3 regions of the Agarivorans sp. QJM3NY_33 genome follow, and region 2 is predicted to be linked to each of the others. Evidence: predicted binding sites of a transcription regulator. Region 2 holds the regulator's gene; each other region holds the start of a gene.
What was found. The regulator sigma-54, encoded in region 2, starts transcription at its own class of promoters, with help from an activator protein. The targets are predictions, from matches to a motif close to GTTGGCACGNNNNTNGNNT.
Positions count from the first base shown of each region.

Region 1: a site for sigma-54 is predicted at 2,320-2,338, ahead of ACRRSY_RS18055 (Npun_F0296 family exosortase-dependent surface protein). Genes of this name have one in related genera too.
Region 3: a site for sigma-54 is predicted at 2,967-2,985, ahead of glnA (glutamate--ammonia ligase). Genes of this name have one in related genera too.

Region 1 covers NZ_CP194039.2:4,019,496-4,024,407, forward strand. The annotation lists gene ACRRSY_RS18050 (methyl-accepting chemotaxis protein) at 1-487, opposite strand, end outside; gene ACRRSY_RS18055 (Npun_F0296 family exosortase-dependent surface protein) at 2,399-3,154, shown strand; gene ACRRSY_RS18060 (alkaline phosphatase) at 3,324-4,901, opposite strand.
Region 2 covers NZ_CP194039.2:4,229,531-4,234,442, forward strand. The annotation lists gene lptC (LPS export ABC transporter periplasmic protein LptC) at 1-493, shown strand, start outside; gene lptA (lipopolysaccharide transport periplasmic protein LptA) at 456-1,001, shown strand; gene lptB (LPS export ABC transporter ATP-binding protein) at 998-1,723, shown strand; gene ACRRSY_RS18975 (RNA polymerase factor sigma-54) at 1,775-3,280, shown strand; gene hpf (ribosome hibernation promoting factor) at 3,307-3,594, shown strand; gene ptsN (PTS IIA-like nitrogen regulatory protein PtsN) at 3,603-4,046, shown strand; gene rapZ (RNase adapter RapZ) at 4,073-4,912, shown strand, end outside.
Region 3 covers NZ_CP194039.2:287,118-292,029, forward strand. The annotation lists gene glnL (nitrogen regulation protein NR(II)) at 1-752, opposite strand, end outside; gene ACRRSY_RS01310 (DUF4124 domain-containing protein) at 829-1,371, opposite strand; gene glnA (glutamate--ammonia ligase) at 1,476-2,882, opposite strand; gene typA (translational GTPase TypA) at 3,223-4,912, shown strand, end outside.

The DNA of each region.
Region 1 (4,912 bases), 210 kb from region 2:
GCTTATAAGCAATCGCGACAACCGTATTACCACTTTCTTTCGACTCAAAAGGAGGCGAGACAAAAAAGCTTTCTCCTTGTTTGAACAAGGCCGTGTAAAATGCACGGTTCAAATCCTTCACATTAAAACTAAGCTTTTTACCAGTTTCAAAATACACTTCACCATCTCTGTTAAATACCGCAACACCATCGCCTATCTTGCCCATCGAACGACGTAATGCCTTCAGCTCAGTGACCAATTTTTCAGATAGGCCTGCGTCGGAAAAATCCTTAGGAGCAACTTGAATCGAAGATAACATCTGCTTATAAGCTTTGAGTTTTTCATTCAATTTAGTCTCAACAGTGATCGTTCTTTCACGAAGTAATTCTTCATGTAAATAAATACTTTCTGTTCTGAAAGAATTAAAACTTAGACTCGATAGCAGCACTACGATGATGAGGATAATGGCACTGAGCGTGCCAACAATTTGAAGTTTAAATTTGTTCATATAAGCTCTCTATGTATCACTTCACAAATCAGAAAACAGTCAATATCTCGACCTAACTTGGCCGGGATGAATATATGACTTAGATGGGAGATAGAAATAAAAGATTAATTATTGTAGCACTTCTGATTACCCTCTCGTTTATCGTTTTTATATATATTAGATGATTTTTAAGGGCTTAGAAGCAAAACCTTTAATAAATTTCTCTCAATGAAGGCAGAGGGAAGTCATTTACTTTTCCGGTGTGATTTTTTTGTGAATAAGCAAAATACCTAGAATAAGACAAATGCCATATATTAGACCGCTAGAATATATATTCTAGATTAAAACACTATTCCATATGGCAGCTGCAGAGGATTTAAACTCTGCATAGAGTTGACTACAGTGTTCAATTCCAGAAAGAACAATATTTTACAATACAAAATCGCATTCAATAGACCAGTGCCGTTATTTGAGTCCGATATATTCTCGACTCATTTAAAAATAGCATTTAGTAAATACCGCTCCACCAATTGATAAAAACTAATTGAAGGGAGCTGTCTCGAATAACTGACACCTATCGATGTGAAACCGCTACTAGCCATTTAGAGCTATTTTTATGCGCACCTGAATGCCAGCATATACAAATAATTTTAGCGCATCGCAACGAATACCAAGCCTAATGCAGCGATGGTTCGCTTCGAATAAGTCCCCACAGGCGCATCATCGATGCGAATAAACCACCCTCAGATTTACTCGAAGGGTTACTGAGAGTTCTCTGTTCACGCAGCGACAAGAAAACGCTTGGGAATAAGTATTGGTATCTGGCTTCTGCTAAGAATATAAGCCTAGCGGAAAACACTCTTCGACAAGGTATAGCTGTCGATCTGGTTTAAGCATCAGAGCGAGATAAATCTTAGCGCTTGATTGGAGCTTGACGGCCATCTAAGCATTGGCCAGTTGCTTTTTTATATCACCGACATAATGTGTGAGGAATCAAAAGCATTAATCGCTAGCTTTGCTGCTTCATCTAAAATAGCCTGCAACACTCACCTCTTGTTGACCATTGCTCACCCAGTTGAACTGAACTAAGTGGTCGATTGCCAGACCAGCCTTGAGAGTTGTTTACAATGATTATCCCGATCACAAACAACCCGATACTGCATTCTCGGGGGGAACAGGGTCGTGCGCGGCAAATAGCAGTGCTTACTTATGCCTTCAAGCGGATGAACGATGGCATAAGGTAGATGTCACAGTGTACACTGATGACTTAAGCTAGTTAACTGACTCATCTAAGCCCCATACGTTATTTTTAAACATGTAATTAAATTTTTATAGGCATAGCCTGCGGATGTACTTAAATCTAATTGGCTGGTATTTTTAAAGCTTTGCTTAGCAATAATAATATAAAAAATCCTATATACAAAAGTAGATTTTAGCAACACAAATCAGGTAAAAAACCCATTTAAAATAGATACTTATATCATGCCGCTTTCTAAAGTATAACTGCATGTATTAGTTGTGGTTCATATATATAACCAAACAACTAATACAATATTATCCTTGTACAAGCCAATTTAAACTCAAAAATTATCAGGGGCAATAATTATTCTATGATTCCTTCCTGTCATAAAGCTAACAAATACAAATCATCAATTAAATAAACGATTCAGTGACCAAGAGAGCACCGTCAAGTCAATAACGAGTCCCTCTCCCACAAACTGTACTTCCCCCTTGAACTATCAAAAGAATAATCGAATTTGCAAAAAGCGAATACCTAGTTTGCATTTCGAGAAATGTATTCTATTTCAATAAGAACTAAGCGATAAGTAATTGAAAAATAAAAATATAATAAAACTGGCATGAAACTGGATTACTCGGTAATCAACAGCACCTAAAACCACCAACGCTAGCGCGATCCAGTCGAGGTATCAAATGCAAGCAAGATTTCACAAAATACTCATGCAATTCACACTCTGTTCAAGCATTCTAACAACAGTATTCACTTCATTAGCCAGCCAGGCAGGCGTTATCTACAGTATCGAAAAACCAGGCATTCAAAGCTCTCAAGTGAGCGGATTAACCCTCACCGAAGATTTTGACCTACTATCGAACAACAGCCTAGCCAAGGGTTACCAAGCCGATTTTGGCTATTACTCGGTAAATAAAGGCACCGCGAAGATCCACAAATTTGGGGTTTATGGGGGGGCATTTGGCGAAGGGAAATACCTATTTATTCCGAATAACAGCGCTGTAAAATTAAGTTTTGACCAAGCCGTCGGGTATTTTGGTTTTTGGTGGAGCGCAGGTGATAGTGGTAATCAATTGCGTATTACCACCAAGTCTGAAAACTTAATGTTTGCCACTCACCAAATTTTAGATGCAGCCGTATTGGAACCCGAGCACTACGGCAGCCCAACGAGAGTGAGCGGAAATAAACGCGAGCCTTATGGCTATGTCAATTTATTTGCAGAAACAGAGGCTGATAAAATAGTCTCAATCGAGTTCTTTGGCCGAAACTTCGAAACCGATAATCACACAACCAGCATCCAGCGCGAGCGCATTACTGGTTTAACATTAGCGGCGGTCAGCGTACCTGAGCCCAAAAGCAGCTGGTTAATCGGCTTGGGGTTGTTACTATTGATGATTCGTCAGACTAGGTGCAGGCAGCGAACTGAACACGCTCGATAGAGCCTTTGGGCTCTGATACCTAAAGGATAATCCGAACAGTGCTGGCGGTTCGGTCACTGCGCATTCTCCATAAACTAATTCTTATTTATAAATGTAAAAACGGTGCTAAACCTTTGCTTAGCACCGTTTGACAAGAACATCGTGTAAATATTAGCGTGAAAACCGCCGACTATTTCACCATATCTTTAATATATTGACCCAATTCAGAGTGGTGCATAATTCGAGAAACCGGAATGATTTCTTTTAACGGTCCCCACGCAAAAACATTGACCGGAGTATGAGTATGCGTGCCCGTACCCCAAACCGTATTTTGGCCCGTCGCATGTTGGCGCGCTAATACGTTACCGCGGTCGTTATAAGGGAAGAACGCGTCGAAGTCATTAATAGCAGGCACATCATTCGCAGATAAGTAGCTATGCATTTTTTTATAGTATGGATTTGGCTTGGTTGCCATCACATGAGCTGCTTGCTCAGAGGTAATCGAAAAATCACTATTTGCGTTCACAATTTCAGCTAAATGATCTGGAGTTTGTTGCGCTTTATCCAATTTGTCGAACTGAGCAAGCATATCTGCATAACTCATTTTCTGATTATACAAACCGTCTAAAATATCAAACTTACCAAAGTTGAAGTTAGGCGCATAATCGCGTTTTTGAAATGCTTCGCCAGTACGTTTTTCTGGTTTTGGTAAGTCATTTGAAGAATAGCTGAAACCGAACGAACCTGTTTCGTGGTCTGCGGTCACAATGATCAAGGTATCTTCACGACCTTTCGCCCACTCATAAACTGAATTGACCGCTTCATCGAATTTGATCATTTCATGTAACATCGTGCCAGCATCGTTACTATGTCCAGCCCAATCAATTTGCCCCCCTTCCACCATAAGGAAAAAGCCGTCCTGATCTTTAGCCAATACCTCCAGAGCTTTGTCTGTCATCTCTTTCAATGTTGGTTGAGTGCGTTTCGGATCATTTTTAGTATGGCTATAAGCAATGCCGTCATTCATCCCCGAATAAGAAAACAAACCTAATAATTTGTCACCTGACGCATTTGCCAACATATTTTTATTAAATGCCAAACTGTAGCCTTGGGTTTGCGCTTCATTCAGCAAATTGCGCTCATCCTTACGCTTAGACTTAAGCTTCACATCGCCCTGAGTCAATAACTCAAGCGCCTTATAAGTCTCCCCTTTATCATTGGTAGATTTAGGGATCCAATGACGAATACCACCAGACAGCATCACATCGGCACCAGTTGCCAACATATCAGACGCAATCTCATTTTCTAAAGAACGATGCGGTTCATGGGCAGCAAAGGCTGCAGGAGTCGCGTGGGTGAGACGGGTGTCAGAAACCAGTCCGGTGGCTTTGCCCATCCGTTTGGCTTTTTCCAGCACCGTTTCTACATGATCGCCATTTGAGTTAATTCCGATCACCTCAGAGGCGGTATATACCCCGGTAGCTAACATCGTTGCAGAACATGCAGAGTCAACAACGATGGCCTCCTCTGGATTAGTTAACGAAGAACCGATCACGCCTTCCTGGGCCAGCTTATACAATGCAGTGGTTTCACCGCGATAGATAGAATGCGGTGCATTGTTCGCGTATAGCTCTAATAACCCGACTTGCTGCGGGCCCATGCCATCACCAATCATTAAAATGACGTTCTTAATTTCTGCCGATAAAACAGAAAAAGAAAACATCGAGGTGGCTGCGGCGAAAACGAGGGGTTTAACGATCTGCTTCATTTCATGTTCCT
Region 2 (4,912 bases):
CCCGTCAGATACCCAACAACTGACCGAAACTCGCGAAATCAATAAACCCAATTTTATTGCCGAACAGCTATACAGTGTTAGTTTTGGCGAACAGGGAAGGCCCCGCTATCGTATTTATGCCGAACAGATGGCGTATTTTGAGCAACTCAAGCACACCACTTTCAGCCAACCAAAAATCTTGGTATATCCCGATCCCAAACAACCTGTATGGCAAATCGTGGCCGATCAAGCTACAGTACAGCAGCAACACACGGTCATGTTAAATGACAATGTAGTAATTAAAAACTTGAGTCGCAGCAAATACGTTCGTGACTTAATTACAGACAGCTTGGAAATCGACCTGCAAAACGAAACCATGCATAGTGATAAACTCGTTACCGTTTATGGCCCATCCTACGAATTATATGGACGCGGAATGAACGGTGATTTAGCCAATGAAATAGTGACTTTATTAAATGATATCGAAGCGGTTTACCACAATCCACAAGAATAAATTAGCCTTTTTAGCAAGCCTGTTACTCATCAGTTGGGGGGCTCAAGCGCTTGAAGACGACTTCAATAAACAAATTGTCGTCGATGCCGACCGTCAACAGGTTAATATCAAAGAAAATCGCGTCACTTTTTATAGTAATGTCGTCGTGACTCAAGGCTCGATAAAAATGCGCGCCGAAGAACTGAGCGTTATCGGAAGTGAGCAAAAAGGCAGCGAAGTGATGATAGCAAAAGGCAAACCAGCCACCTTCTATCAGCTCTTAGATAATGGTAAGCCCATTGAAGCAGAGGCGAACGAAGTGCGTTACGATTTGAAGACTCAAACGCTTACGCTTACTAACAATGCACTGCTGAAGCAAGAAGAAAGCTTAGTCAAAGGTCAAATGATTAAATACAGCATTAACAAACAAGAAATGGTTGCTCAGGGCGACCAAAACAATCGGGTGACCACCATTTTCTTACCCCAACAACTCAACAAAGTTGCCCCCAAGGCCACGCCTCAACCATGAGTACCTTAATTGCAGAAAACCTTGCCAAAAGTTACAAGGGGCGCAAGGTCGTTAAAAACGTGAGTCTCAATGTTGAAACTGGAAAAATTGTCGGTTTATTAGGGCCCAATGGCGCTGGAAAAACCACCACTTTTTATATGGTGGTTGGTTTAGTCCCAAGGGACCAAGGGCGGATCCTAATTGACAACGAAGATCTGTCAAGTACCGCCATGCATACCAGGGCTCGCAAAGGCATAGGTTACCTACCGCAAGAAGCATCTATCTTTCGTCGCCTCTCGGTAGAAAAGAATATTTTAGCGGTCTTAGAAACACGTAAAGACCTCGATAAACAACAACAAATGGGCGCGCTCGATGACTTACTTGAAGAGTTTCATATTGGTCATATTCGCAAGAATTTAGGCATGAGTCTGTCGGGCGGTGAACGTCGCCGAGTAGAAATTGCCCGCGCTCTAGCTGCCGCACCTAAGTTTATTTTGCTTGACGAACCCTTCGCAGGCGTGGATCCTATTTCTGTTATCGATATAAAAAAAATCATTGAACATCTTCGTGATCGCGGTCTGGGTGTATTGATCACCGACCACAATGTAAGAGAAACACTAGATGTTTGTGAGCACGCCTATATCGTTAGCCAAGGCGAACTGATAGCCTCAGGAAAACCTGAGGAGATACTTAAAAATGAGCATGTGAAACGAGTTTATCTCGGTGAACAATTCAAGCTATAGTTAAAGTATGTCCTCAAACGCGATAATAAAAAGAAGGAACAGCGGTAATTAATGAAAGCATCTTTGCAGTTGCGTCTTGGTCAGCAATTAACCATGACCCCCCAGTTACAACAGGCCATACGCTTACTCCAGCTTTCGACGCTGGATCTGCAGCAGGAAATCCAAGAAGCTTTGGAGAGTAATCCTCTGCTAGAAGCAGATGAAGCGCAAGCAAATGACGCAGACTCGGCTGAATTTAAATCAGCCAGCGAGCAAAATAGTGATGCAAACAATAGCCAAACGGAGATCGATAGCAGCCAGATGGAAACTGGCGATGCGATTAGTCAAGATACCGTCGCAGACGATCTTCCGGTTGACTCAACTTGGGATGACATTTACAGCGCGAGCTCGGCTCCTGCCAGCTCTTCATCCGGTAGCAGCAGTGATGACAACGACATGTTGTTTCAAGGTGAAACCGTTGACTCCTTACAAGATCACTTGCTCTGGCAAATGCGCCTCACGCCTTTTAGTGAAATAGACCAAGCTATCGCCCTCGCCATCATCGACGCAGTCGACCAATCAGGTTACCTGACACAAGATTGTGAGCAATTACTTGAGGGACTACGTTCGATTGAAAATAATGATTTAGATGTCGAGTTAGATGAAATTGAAGCAGTACTTAAACGTATTCAGCACTTCGATCCAGTTGGTATTGCTGCCCGCTCTCTACAGGAATGCTTACTCATCCAATTAAGTCGTTTCAGCGAACAAACACCTTGGCTGAATGAAGCGAAAGACATCGTATCGAATCATATTGACGTATTAGCAAATCGAGATTTTCGTTTATTGGCCCGTAAAACCAAGTTAAAAGAGGAGCAGCTACGCGAAGTGATGCGGCTGATTCACACCTTAGAGCCAAGACCTGGTAATGCCGTCGAACCAAATCAAGCCCAATACGTAATTCCCGATGTCTCGGTGATTAAACGTCAAGGTCGCTGGGTGGTTGAACTCAATCCTGACGCGATGCCAAAACTACGCATCAATTCACATTATGCATCGATGACTAAAACCTCGACCAACGCCAACGATACCCAGTTTATTCGCAGCCATCTGCAAGAAGCAAAATGGTTCATCAAGAGTATTGAAAGCCGTAACGAAACCCTACTGAAAGTCTCTAATTGCATCGTGCATCACCAACAAGCTTTCTTTGAATATGGTGAAGAAGCCATGAAACCGATGGTATTGAATGATGTTGCCGAAGCGGTTGAAATGCATGAATCCACGATCTCTAGGGTCACGACTCAAAAATTCATGCATACCCCTCGCGGGATCTTCGAACTCAAATACTTTTTCTCTAGCCATGTGGCTACCGATGGTGGAGGAGAATGCTCCTCAACAGCCATTCGTGCATTAATTAAGAAACTGGTTGCTGCCGAGAATACCAGTAAACCACTCAGCGATAGTAAAATCGCTGATATTTTGGCAGATCAAGGCATCAAGGTGGCTAGGCGTACGATAGCTAAATATCGTGAGTCATTGGCTATTCCACCTTCTAACCAACGTAAGAGCCTTATTTAAAGGCCACTATAAAGGGGACGACATCTATGCAAATTAACCTTACTGGACACCACGTAGAAATCACTGAGTCTTTGAGAGAATATGTCCACACTAAGTTTACTAAGCTACAACGACGATTCGACCAAATTAATAATGTCCATGTTATTCTCAATGTCGAAAAACTGAATCAGATTGCCGAAGCCACTATACACCTAAATGGTGGTGAATTATTCGCCACTTCAGAACACGCTGATATGTACGCGGCCATCGATAGCCTCATCGATAAGCTCGATCGCCAAGTCATTAAGCATAAAGAAAAACTCACCAAACATTAGTCATAGTAATGCAAATAGATAAAGTACTAAGCTTGGACTGCACCCAAAGTGCAGTCCAATGTTCGTCAAAAAAACGAGCATTGGAATTGATCAGTGAACTAGTTGCGAAGCAACTCGACACCACATCTAAAAGTATATTTGAAAGTTTATTAAATCGTGAACGCATGGGCAGTACTGGCATTGGCCAAGGCATCGCGATCCCTCACGGTAGAATAGGCAATCAATACCATGCGACCGCAGTATTATTACGCTGTACTCCGGCGATTTCCTTTGACGCCATTGACAATCAAGCCGTTGATTTAATATTTGCCTTACTGGTTCCCGAAGACCAATGTCAACAACATCTAAATACTCTCGCTCAAGTTGCTGAAAAACTTAATGATAAGCAAATATGCAAACAACTTCGTACAGCACAAAGTGATGACGAATTATACACGATCATGATAGCCTAAGACTCTAATCGTTATTAGGGGTTATCATGGAACTGATTATCGTTAGCGGGCGCTCCGGTTCAGGTAAAACGGTCGCACTACGAGTATTAGAAGATTTAGGTTATTACTGTGTCGACAATTTACCAGTCGTATTATGGCGTCCTTTAATTGAACACCTAAAAAGACAGTACACCAAAGTCGCCATTAGCATCGATGTGCGAAATTTACCTGATGAACCCTCACCCATCGGTCAACTAATTCGCGATGAAGGCTCTGAGCTTAACCTATTAAGTATTTTTCTCGACGCGAAAGATGATGCACTGATCCGCCGCTACAGTGAAACTCGGCGGGTTCATCCACTGAGTCAAAACGACATGTCTCTAGCCAAGGCCATAGAATCTGAAACCGCCCTGCTCGCCCCCATTTCTCGCAATGCTGACCTAAGAATAGATACCTCGCGTTTATCCGTACATGAATTGAGTCAGCTCATTCGATCGCGAGTGACCGGAGAACAACAACAGCAATTAATTATGGTGTTTGAGTCCTTTGGCTTTAAAAATGGCGTACCCAATGATGCCGATTACCTATTTGATGCTCGCTTTTTACCGAACCCGCACTGGCAAGAAGAACTACGACCTTTATGCGGTCTCGATCAAGCGGTTAAAGATTATTTAGCCAAGCAGCCTCTTGTAGAGCAGTACATCCAGCAAATCGCTGATTTATTAGGATCTTGGCTGCCGCATTTAGAAGCCAATAATCGCGCCTATCTGACCATCGCAATTGGTTGTACTGGCGGACAACATCGTAGTGTTTATGTCGCCGAACAACTGGCTGAACACTTTAGTCAAAAACGTAAGGTGCAGCGGCGCCATCGAACTTTGGAACAT
Region 3 (4,912 bases), 1.1 Mb from region 2:
GCATTCTGTACAATATTGAGGAAAGCCTGCAGTAATTGTTCGTGGTCCATTTCAAAATCGGGAATACTTGGGTCGTAATCACGATCGATGGCGATCCCCTCGGGGAGTTCGAAGCCAACTAATTGGCGTACTTTTTCTAATACCGAATGCACATTGTGTAATTCGTGTTGACCGGGACGCTGTGGCCCGAGTAAACGATCAACCAGTTTTCGTAATCGATCCGCTTGCTCGATGATAATGCCAGTGAACTCTTTCAGTTCTGGATTTACCAGTTCTTTTTCCAATAGCTGTGCTGCGCCCCGTAATCCACCTAGTGGATTTTTTATCTCGTGAGCTAAACCGCGCACCAATTCCTTGGCCGCTTGTTGCTGAGCGTGTTGATAAAGTTCCTGTGAGATTTTCTTTTGTTGGCCAATGGCACGCATTTCTAACATTAAGCGATAGGAATGTTGCTCTTGTAATCGGGTCGCCGAGAGCTCAACCAAGGCATGATGGTTATCAAACACCAAGGTGACTTCGTTGTCGGTAAAGCTTTGACCAACCCCGCAGATGCTGCCTAACTTACTTAGGTCTAGTGAGCTGTGTTTAATTTGTAAAGTCAGTGGTTCGTTGATCAGCCGTTTCGCACTTTGCCCGAGTAATTGCTCGGCCGAAGCATTCACATATTGGATATTGAGTTCAGCATCGAGCAACACAATCGCTGTTACCTGATTTTCAAGTACCAAGCGCTCTAGCCCAGAAATCTTCAACACAACTCTCTCCTGAATGGATTGCACCACTTTGGTGCTTCTGCACTAATTTTAACGCTAAATAGCAGAGAATGAGAACTTAGCTTCCCCCTGCTGTAGTGCTTACGCTGCCTGATGTTTTAGCACGGTGCAAAAATATGGTTATTGTTTCGGATGATGCAATAAGCTTGCCCGAACTATCGACTAGCTGCACTTGAATTGTGTGGGCGCCTCGATCAATGTTGGTGAGTTGAAAATGAGCTTGTTTAGATAACTGGCCTTGAGGCAGCTGATCGAGCACTAATTTGTAGCTCATGCTGTTATTTGGTGCGGGTAAGGTAGCGGCTTTGATGGTTATTTTACCTTGATTATCCCTGATTGTTTGTTCATTCAGTGGCTGGCTGATATTTAATTGATATTTGATGGTTTTTTCAGCTTTCTTGACGGCTGCCCGAGGGCTTACCAGTGGCCCTTGAGTTGCTGGAGGGACGGGGTTGACCTCTAATTGAGTGGCACCCGCTTGCGGCTGATCGGAGAAGTGAGTGACACCTTGTGCATCCACCCATTGGTAGACGGTGTTGTTTGCTTGGGCGCTGAACAATATGCAGTGCATCGCTAAAAAGATCGTTAAATATTTACCCATCTTTATTTCCTCTGAGCTAATTAATTAAGGTGGGCAAGATTTACATGAAAAGCAATAAAAAAACCCGCTTAAAAGCGGGTTTTTGAAGCGATTTAACGTTTTGTTTATACGCTGTAGTACAATTCGAACTCAACTGGGTGAGTTGTCATGTTAATGCGTTCAACGTCTGCAGCTTTCAATGCGATGTAAGAATCGATGTAATCATCACTGAATACGCCACCGGCAGTTAAGAATTCGCGGTCAGCATCTAGATTCTTCAGTGCGTCTTCTAACGAAGTTGCAACTTGTGGAATGGCTGCAGCTTCTTCTGCTGGTAGGTCGTACAAATCTTTATCCATAGCATCGCCAGGGTGGATCTTGTTCTTGATCCCGTCAAGGCCAGCCATCAACATTGCAGAGAATGCTAAGTATGGGTTGGCTGATGGGTCAGGGAAGCGAACTTCGATACGACGTGCTTTTGGAGATGGAACCACTGGGATACGAATTGACGCAGAACGGTTACGTGCTGAGTAAGCTAGCATTACAGGGGCTTCAAAACCAGGGACCAAACGTTTGTACGAGTTAGTCGAAGCGTTCGCAAAAGCATTGATTGCTTTCGCGTGTTTGATGATACCGCCAATGTAGAACAATGCAGTTTCAGATAGGCCACCGTATAGGTCACCAGCAAACAAGTTTTCGCCGTCTTTCCAAATAGATTGGTGAACGTGCATACCGCTACCGTTATCACCAACAACAGGCTTAGGCATAAAGGTTGCTGTTTTACCGTAAGCGTGAGCTACGTTGTGGACAACATATTTAAGAACTTGAGTTTCATCGGCTTTTTCAACAATTGAGTTGAATAAAGTTGCGATTTCGTTTTGACCAGCGGTTGCCACTTCGTGGTGATGCGCTTCAACAGTTTGGCCCATTTCTTCAAGTACTAAACACATTGCAGAACGTAGGTCTTGTGAAGAATCGACAGGGGCAACTGGGAAGTAACCACCTTTCACTCCAGGACGGTGACCAGTGTTACCATCTTCGAAGTGCTTGTCTGAGTTCCAAGATGCTTCATCAGCATCAATTTTGTACATAGAACCTGACATGTCAGTTTTGTATTTAACATCATCAAACAAGAAGAACTCTGGTTCTGGACCAAAATAAGCTGCATCTGCAACGCCAGTAGAGCGCATGTAAGCTTCAGCGCGCTTAGCAACTGAACGTGGGTCACGGTCGTAACCTTGCATCGTTGCGGGTTCAAGAATGTCACAACGAAGGTTCAGAGTGTTTTCTTCAGTGAAAGGGTCTAATACGGCGGTAGATGCATCTGGCATCAAAACCATGTCAGATTCGTTAATGCCTTTCCAGCCAGAAATAGAAGAACCATCAAACATTTTACCGTCGGTGAAGAAATCTTCGTCAACCTGGTGAGATGGGATAGATACGTGTTGCTCTTTACCTTTAGTATCAGTAAAGCGTAAGTCAACGAATTTAACTTCTTGCTCTTTAAGCAAAGCTAAAACTTCTGCAGACATGTTTTTAACCTCCGGTGTCATCAAAATTGATGGTTCAAACGATTTAGTAGTATTTATGACGAATTAACGTTGTTGTGTTGCTTCAAGCTAAAATTGTGCCAACACATAAAGCCTTGATATATATGGTGGTACTACGACTAGGCATCAAATTAGTGCAAACTAACGCACCTTGTTGGTGCTATCTTTGTCCATGTTGGTGCATGAGCTTTTGAGCAGATCAATCATACCCTAATTGCTAGTTAGAAAAACCGTGATCAACTTAAAACTATGAGAATTTGTCGTTTATATGTACAATAGCCCACTTTTTGATTTTACCTCATTATATAAAGGGCTAAACGCCGTGCTAGATAAGTTAAGAAACATCGCCATTATTGCTCACGTCGACCATGGGAAAACTACCCTGGTAGACAAGCTATTGCAGCAATCAGGAACTCTAACTACCCGTGGCGATGCTGAAGAGCGAGTCATGGACTCTAACGATATTGAAAAAGAGCGTGGTATTACGATTCTTGCAAAGAATACTGCTATCGAATGGCATGATTACCATATCAATATCGTAGATACTCCTGGACACGCCGACTTTGGCGGCGAAGTAGAACGTGTGATGTCAATGGCTGATTCGGTCTTGCTGTTGGTTGACGCACAAGAAGGCCCAATGCCGCAAACCCGCTTTGTGACTCAAAAAGCTTTTGCTCAAGGCCTGAAGCCAATTTTGGTGATCAATAAAATCGATAAGCCTGGCGCTCGTCCTGATTGGGTGATGGATCAAGTATTTGATTTATTCGATAACCTCGGTGCCACTGATGACCAATTAGACTTTAAAGTTGTTTACGCATCAGCTATCAATGGTTGGGCGACAATGGATTTAGATAATCCATCAGACAATATGGAACCACTGTTCCAAGCGATTGTAGATAACGTTGCACCCCCAGCCGCTGATCCAAACGGCGATTTCCAAATGCAAATCTCTCAGTTGGATTACAACTCTTATGTCGGTGTGATTGGTGTTGGCCGTATCACCCGCGGCAGTGTTGTGCCAAACCAGCAAGTGACCATTATTGGTGCTGATGGTAAGAAACGTAACGGTAAAATAGGCCTCGTGCTAAATTACCTCGGTCTTGAGCGTAAAGAAACTACTCTCGCGGAAGCGGGTAACATTATTGCTATCACCGGTTTAGGCGAGTTAAAAATCTCTGACACCGTTTGTGATACCAATAATGTAGAAGCTTTAACACCTTTAAGCGTAGATGAACCAACGGTGAACATGACCTTCCAAGTGAACAACTCTCCGTTTGCTGGTAAAGAAGGTAAGTTTGTGACCTCTCGAAATATTTTAGAGCGTTTACAAAAAGAAATGGTGCATAACGTTGCATTACGTGTTGAAGAAATGGATGACCCCGATAAGTTCCGCGTATCAGGTCGTGGTGAGCTTCATCTGGGGATCTTGATCGAAAACATGCGTCGTGAAGGCTTTGAACTTGCAGTATCACGTCCAGAAGTAATTCTACGTACCGTTGACGGTAAACTGGAAGAACCCTATGAAACAGTGACCATTGATGTTGAAGAAGCGCATCAAGGCAGTGTTATGGAGCAAATGGGCATTCGTAAGGGTGACCTCACCGATATGGCTCCAGACGGTAAAGGTCGTGTTCGCATGGACTTCCTAATGCCAAGCCGTGGTTTGATGGGTTTCCAAACTGAATTCATGACTCTCACTTCGGGTTCTGGTTTGATTTACCATACTTTCGAGTGTTACGGTCCACACAAAGGCGGCACCATTGGTCAACGTCAAAATGGCGTATTAATCTCCAATGCTAGCGGTAAAGCACTGACTTACTCGTTGTTTAACTTACAAGACCGTGGTCGTTTGTTTGCTAAACATGCTGACGAAGTATACGAAGGTCAGATTGTTGGGATCCATACCCGTGAAAACGACCTAACGGTAAACTGTTTGAAAGGTAAGCAGCTCACCAACGTTCGTTCTTCTGGTACCGATGAAGCTCAAACCCTTACGCCGCCGATCGTGTTAA